Linked DNA regions of Thermogemmata fonticola. The protein of the gene in region 1 interacts with the protein of each later gene in a pairwise test. Links are inferred from orthologs where the notes say so. Each region holds a gene or a part of one and is shown on either strand. Other genes may lie near its edges.

Region 1 (3,193 bases):
AAGTCACCCTGCACACGCTGGAATATCTCGAAGGGGTCGGCAGCGGCAACCGCTTCATCCCCCGCCTGGTCGGCTTCCACACCGAGGCCGAGTTGGAATTGTTCGAGTTGTTCTGCACCGTGGAAAAGATCGGGATCAAAAAAGCCCTCAAGGCGATGGCCCGACCCAGCCACGAAATCGCCGACGCCATCAGCCGCCAGGATGTGTCTTGGCTGAGCACCTTGCCCGGCGTCGGAGCAGCCACTGCCGAGCAGATCGTGGCAACCCTCAAGCGCAAAGTCACCCGGCTAGCCTTTACCCGCGACACTGCCGCCGCTACCGGCGACTCCGCTTCGCGCGTTGACAGTCAGATGATCGACGATGTGTATCAGGCCCTTCTCGCACTCGGGCATAGTCCCCTCGAAGCCCGCCAGCGCCTGGACATCCTGCTCGCCAGCGGTAAATCCTTCCGCTCCGTCGAAGAGGCCCTCACCTTCATCTACAGCAGCAGCTCCTAGGATCAATGAAGAAAGCAGCCGCTGCCCTCCAGATCGTCCGGTCCAGAAGCGACCAGCGCCGTTAGGGCCGGGGAACGGCCAGGCGGATGCCGAAATGCTCCGGCGGAGGCAAAGGCGGCAACACGAGCGAGGAAGACATCCCGGCTCCCGCCGATTCCACCCCAGCCGAGCCAGAGGCCGCCGAGCCAAGGAAGGACGGCGCTTCCCCTGCCAGGCGGATGCCGAAATGCTCCGGCGGAGGCAAAGGCGGCAGCACCATCTCAGCCGCTGGCAGCGAAGCAGGAGAGCGCGGCGTTTTTCCGAGCGGCGGTGACACCGCGGCGGCAGTCGGCGGGCGGGAACCGTTTCCTCCCGAAGCCGTTCCGGCAACACCGGCCGGCGGCCGGCTTCCTCCCGAAGGCGGCAGCCCGGCAAGTCCCGGCGAACGAGGGCTACCCCCTGCCCCCGGATGGATTAGCCCCGGCGGCATCCCCGCAGGCAGGCCAGAATTCGCTGGCAACGGAGCCAGCACCGCTGGAGGCATCCCGGACCAACCCGGACCCGCTCCGAGCAGCCCCCCGTTACTCCCCGGCATCCACCCCGGCAGACCACCGGGCACCGGGCAGCCCGCCGGCGTTCACCCCGCCCCCGATCGACCCGGTGTAAGGGCGAACCACAGCACCATCCCGCCGACCAGACCAGCCACGGGGAAAATCCCCCACCACCGCCGACCGCCTATCCTCGCTCTGCCTTGAGGCATCCTTGCCTCCTTTCTCTGAAATGCGACTCTGTGGCCCAACGTTCCTTTCGGAAACGGATGGAGTTGTCCAGCCTGTATCACGTCGTTGCCGCAACCGCTGCCTCTCCAACAGCCGCCCCACCTTTACCACACCCCTCCCCTGCCACGAAAGGCCAATTCATTCCGACTCACAGGGCAACTGGCACAGGACCGCCACGGAGCTATAATCCGGGAACACCGGAACCATGAAGCCCTACGGCGGTGCGACGAGAAGATCAGGTCGATGAGCACTCAGGTCGATGAGGAGTTAGGAAGAAAAAAGGTCATAACGAATTCGAGCCTACACTGGCTCGAGGAATCAGCCGATCCAGGCGGCGTCGCTGGAGGTGTAGTGCACCAACTCTTCCGGGTGGAACCAGAGGGCGATTTCTGCTTCCGCATTTTCGGGGCTGTCGCTGCCGTGGATGAGGTTGTTCTGGACGCTCAGGCCGAAGTCTCCGCGGATGGTTCCGGGGGCGGAGCGGGCGCCGTCGGTCAGGCCCATGAGCAAGCGGGCGACGCTCACCGCTTCCCGCCCTTCCCAGACCATCGCCACGGTCGGGCCGCTAGTCAGAAACGCTAGCAGGCTTTCGTAGAACGGCTTGCCGCGATGGACGGCGTAGTGCCGCTCCGCCAGTTCTCGGCTCGCCTGCACCATTTTCAAAGCGACCAGGCGCAGGCCTTTGCGCTCGAAGCGGCCAATGATTTCCCCGACTAAGCGGCGTTGGACGGCATCCGGCTTGAGCAGAACGAGCGTCTTTTGCATGGGCAGTTCATCCTCCAGTCGCGTGCAGGTTCTTCCCCGGCGCTGAGAGCTTTTTGGGAAGCGGCGTCTCGCCCGCGCTCCTTCCCCCCTGTTGGTATGATCTTATGGTCTATTTATTCCGCTGCCCTGTCTGGGATTGAGGCTTCCGGTTTCCCTGGGCGTTCTCCCTGGCGATGAATCCGGCTTTCCTCCACACTGAGTCCGGCTAGCCTCGCTGATCTTCCCGGCGGGATTGGAGATAGGCACCGAGTGGCCCAACGGCCACATGAAAAAGCAGACAGCAGGTGAGGAATGCCAAAAAAACGAAGCGCCGACTTGGGGAGGTCGGACGCTTCGCGGGGGGGTGGATTGGGAGCAAGCCTGTCAGCCGCTCTCCCGGAGGGGGGGTATCACTTGGAGCACCCAGCGGCGGCACCCGCGACGACCGGAGCGTGGCAGCAGTCGTCTTTGGCCTTGCGGCAGAGGTTCAGGCCATCGAAGAGGCGGCGGCGCGGAGCGGCGCAGGGATCGCAGGGTTGCGGCGGGCAGGGGGCAGCTTGAGCCGGAGCCGGTTCGCAGGCCGGCGGGCACGGTTCCGCACAGCGCTTCTTGGCCAGCAAAGCCCGCAGGCGATCGAGCAGTCCGGGCCGGTCGCAGGGCTGGGCGCAGGGGGCGCTGGGGGGACACGGAGCGGCCTGGGCTTGGGCCGGAGCCGGCACCTTCACTTCCTTCTCCACCACCTTCGGCACCAGCTTGCAGACTTTGACCTTCTGCTCAACCGGCACGCAGACGGTCACGCACCGCTTGGCTTCATACGGCACGCACTTTTTCACATGTACCACGCAGGTCACTTGCTCGCACACCGGCACGCACTTGACCTTGGTCACCGGGCAGGCCACCTGCTTGCGCACGCACTCGTAGGTGCAGATCGTCTTGGTCACGGGCCGGCACTCGTAAGCGCAGACAGTCTTGGTCACCGGCACGCACTCGTAGGTGCAGATCGTCTTGGTCACCGGCACGCACTCGGCGATCTTCTTGCAGACGGTGACCGGCTCGCAGATCGTCTCCTTGTGCTTTTCCGTCTTGCAGATGGTCACGGTGCGCGGGCAGGGTTCATAGCACGGATCGCAGATTTTCCGCAGCCGGTCGGCCAGAGTGGGGCCTAGCTCCACTGTCACGGGAACCGAGACCTTG
Region 2 (3,190 bases), on another replicon or contig:
GGGGAATCACGCAGCAGCAAAGAATAAATTGGCCGTCGCTATTGCGCCAGTCCATACCCCACGGGTTGCTTGTCCCCTCCGCAAAAATCTCGAACCGTTTCGAGCGGGGATGGTAACGCCAGACGGCGGCATTGAGGCGCACCGGAGGCGTATTGGCCGCCGCCTGAGCCGGCCGCACCTCGGACTGCGTAAAGATGCCATGCAAGCCATACAACCAGCCATCCGGACCCCACTGGAACGTGTTAAGCGTTTCATGGGTATCCTGGCTGCCGAACCCTTCCAGCAACACCTCGAAACGCCCCGGCTTGTCACCGCGATTCTCGATGAACCACAGGTAAGGGGGGGCACCGACAAAGACTCCCCCGTATCCCACCTCGATACCGCTGGCCAGGTCAAAAGCCCCCAAACCGGCGCGCCGACGCGCTTCGGGAACTGGAAAATCTTTACCCTCCGCGAAAACGGTGCGCTTATCAGCCACACCATCCCCATCCGTATCTTCCAGGATCACGATCCGATCCCGCGGCGCTCGCCCCTTCGGCGTCCGCTTGGGATACTCGAAGCATTCGATGACCCAAATCCGGCCCTTCTCATCGACCGTGAAGGCGATGGGATTCGTCACCAACGGCTCCGCCGCGAACAACTTCACCTCAAACTCCGCAGGCACCTGAAAGCGCGCGACCGTCTCCTGCGGCGGAAGGTACGGCTGGCCTGAACCCTTGCGGTTATCAAATCCATACTCCCGCTGGGCCAAAACATCGGCAGAAAAACTGCCCAGACCCACCAGGCATACACCTGCCAACCACAACCCGCGAAACAACTGGGACATAACCAAGCTTCCTGTGTGCTGGACCAGATGCCCGCTCTGACCGGAAGACCCCAGGGGTAAGGAAGAGGGGTTGGCTCCGGAATTACCGGGGGGGGTGCTCTGCCTCGCTCTCGCAAGGTCCCTCCTAGCTAAAACCCGCCTATTTTCCCCTCTTCTGACATCATAGTATCTCGGCGGCGAACACCCGGCATCCTCGCCGGAATACTTGCCTTTCGGCATCGCACCGACGAAAACCGCTTCCACCCAGAAAACCTCCCCTCGCGTGCGACCCGCCCAACGGCCTGACGGCTTCCGTAGTCCCTGAATCCTGTGCACCAGCAGGCGGTCAGGTGGAAGATGTTCAGTTGGAAGAAGCAGAAGGAAGATGTTCAGTTGGAAGAAGAAATGGTCACGGGTGGAGAATCCCCTTCCCTGGATTTGTTCTTCTCCACGCCATGCAGCAAAGGGAATTGTCACAGAGTAGCGGGCAGTCGCCAGTCAATCGGGGGAAGACCCATCTGCTCCAGGGCAGCGTTGGTCCGGGAGAAAGGACGGCAGCCAAAAAAACCTTGATGCGCGGACAGGGGGGAAGGATGGGGTGCCTTTAGCAAATGATGGCGTCGCGGGTCGATTCCCGCGGCGGCTTTCTGAGCTGCATTTCCCCACAGGAGAAAGACTAGAGGATGGGAATGGGCATTGAGGACCTGGAGCACGGCCTGGGTAAATTGTTCCCAACCCCGACCAGCATGGGATTGGGGTTGGCCTGCGCGCACCGTCAGACAAGTGTTGAGCAACAGCACACCCTGCCGCGCCCAGGGGATCAAACAGCCATGGGAGGGCGAAGGGATACCTAAATCACTGTGTAGCTCCCGGAAAATGTTGCGGAGTGAAGCCGGACAAGACACACCGGGAGGCACCGAAAAGCACAAGCCGTGAGCTTGACCAGGGTTGGGATAGGGGTCCTGACCCAACAGAACCACGCGCACTTGGGAAAGTGGCGTGTAGCGGAAGGCATTGAAAATATCTTCCCCCGGCGGATAAACGGTATGATTCTGCCACTCAGATGCCAGAAATGCCTTCAGGTTTTCCCAGTAGGACTGCCGGGTTTGCTCTTCCAACACAGCACGCCAGCCTGACTCCAAATCATCCGGCAGAGCTAACGAAAACGCTTTCCCCATGAACAAATCTCTGGACGATCCGAAACTCCTGTGTCGCTCGCTGCCAGAAACCTAAAGATCGGGGTTATATCCTATGCAGTTGGGAAGAAAAGAGGAACCCTCGCCTCATTTAGTTAGGGTGACTGGCTCAGTGTTTGCCTGAAGTGCCAGCCTTTTGATTCCTGTTTCCCGCCCGCAGTGCGGTCCTGGGGATGTGACAGCGAAGGGATCGCGTTCTATGTTCCTGACATGAGGCGCTTTGGGCTGGTCATCGCATTGGGTGGTGGAGCAGCAGGCCTGCTCGCTAGTCAGGTGGGCTATTTGTGGCGGCATCCGGAGGTTTGGCCTCCAGATGACAGCATTGAGTACTGGGCGGCGGCTCATCTGCTGCGGCAGGGGCAAAATCCTTATGCGGCGGAACTGTTACTGCCCCTCCAGCAAGCAGGGGGGCGTTCGACAGACACAGCCGTCATGATGTGGAATCCGCCGTGGACCCTGGCGGTGGTGCTACCTTTGGCTTGGCTGTCGGCGCGCGCGGCCCAACTGCTCTGGCTAGCCGTCCAGGCCAGTGTGCTGCTGTATTGCGGAGATCGCTTGTGGCGGATGTATGGGGGCAGTTCTGAGCGGCGCTGGGTGGGGTGGCTGCTGACCCTCGCTTGGCTGCCCTCTTTGTTCGCCTTGCAGGCTGGCCAGATTACGCCCCTGGTCCTGCTCGGTGCCGTCCTGTGGATGGACAGCCAGGCCGCACGCCGTTCCTGGCAGGCCGGGATCGCGCTGGGACTATTAGCCATCAAGCCCCATTTGGTGATCCTGTTGGGTATGCTTCAGGTGTTCTGGATCGTGCAGCAGCGGCAGTGGACCGTGTTGCTGGCAGGGGCGGCGGCGGCCGCTCTGGCAGTTGGAGTGGTGATGCTGGGGCGCCCAGCGATTCTCCTGGACTACGGAGAAGCCTTGCTCCACCGTCCCCCGGCCCAGTGGTACTCGCCGACTTTGGGGGCGTATCTTCGGGCCTGGCTGGGTGCGGAATACTTTTCTCTGCAATTTGTGCCGACCCTACTGGGATTGGTGGCTTTGGGCGCGGCAATGGCAAGCGGCTGGCCTAGACATTGGTGCTGGCGCACACTCACTCCACCACTTCTGCTCGCGTCATTCGTGGTCGCACCGTATGGCGCTTGGCCTTTTGACCTGGTCTTGCTGCTGCCTGCTGGCTTTTTCCTGTTGCTTCAGC

The links.
Region 2: the proteins of ndk (region 1) and ung interact in binary tests that used the Escherichia coli proteins (3 or more experiments, as listed by UniProt). The link is inferred for Thermogemmata fonticola from one-to-one orthologs.

The regions. Positions count from the first base shown.
Region 1 is NZ_JACEFB010000007.1:35,483-38,675, forward strand. What follows is about bases 298-3,179. They hold ndk (nucleoside-diphosphate kinase), read right to left. Parts: upstream 2,021-3,179; coding sequence 1,574-2,020; downstream 298-1,573. Other genes in these bases: ruvA (Holliday junction branch migration protein RuvA), read left to right, coding at 298-497; H0921_RS10720 (hypothetical protein), read right to left, coding at 559-1,095; H0921_RS18220 (hypothetical protein), read right to left, coding at 1,114-1,236; H0921_RS10730 (hypothetical protein), read right to left, coding at 2,410-3,179. Outside these bases: more of ruvA, read left to right, coding at 1-297; more of H0921_RS10730, read right to left, coding at 3,180-3,193. UniProt on the Escherichia coli protein: Major role in the synthesis of nucleoside triphosphates other than ATP. The ATP gamma phosphate is transferred to the NDP beta phosphate via a ping-pong mechanism, using a phosphorylated active-site intermediate.
Region 2 is NZ_JACEFB010000003.1:276,535-279,724, forward strand. The notes cover bases 132-3,010. They hold ung (uracil-DNA glycosylase), read right to left. Parts: upstream 1,984-3,010; coding sequence 1,279-1,983; downstream 132-1,278. Other genes in these bases: H0921_RS07175 (PVC-type heme-binding CxxCH protein), read right to left, coding at 132-826; H0921_RS07185 (glycosyltransferase family 87 protein), read left to right, coding at 2,212-3,010. Outside these bases: more of H0921_RS07175, read right to left, coding at 1-131; more of H0921_RS07185, read left to right, coding at 3,011-3,190. UniProt on the Escherichia coli protein: Excises uracil residues from the DNA which can arise as a result of misincorporation of dUMP residues by DNA polymerase or due to deamination of cytosine.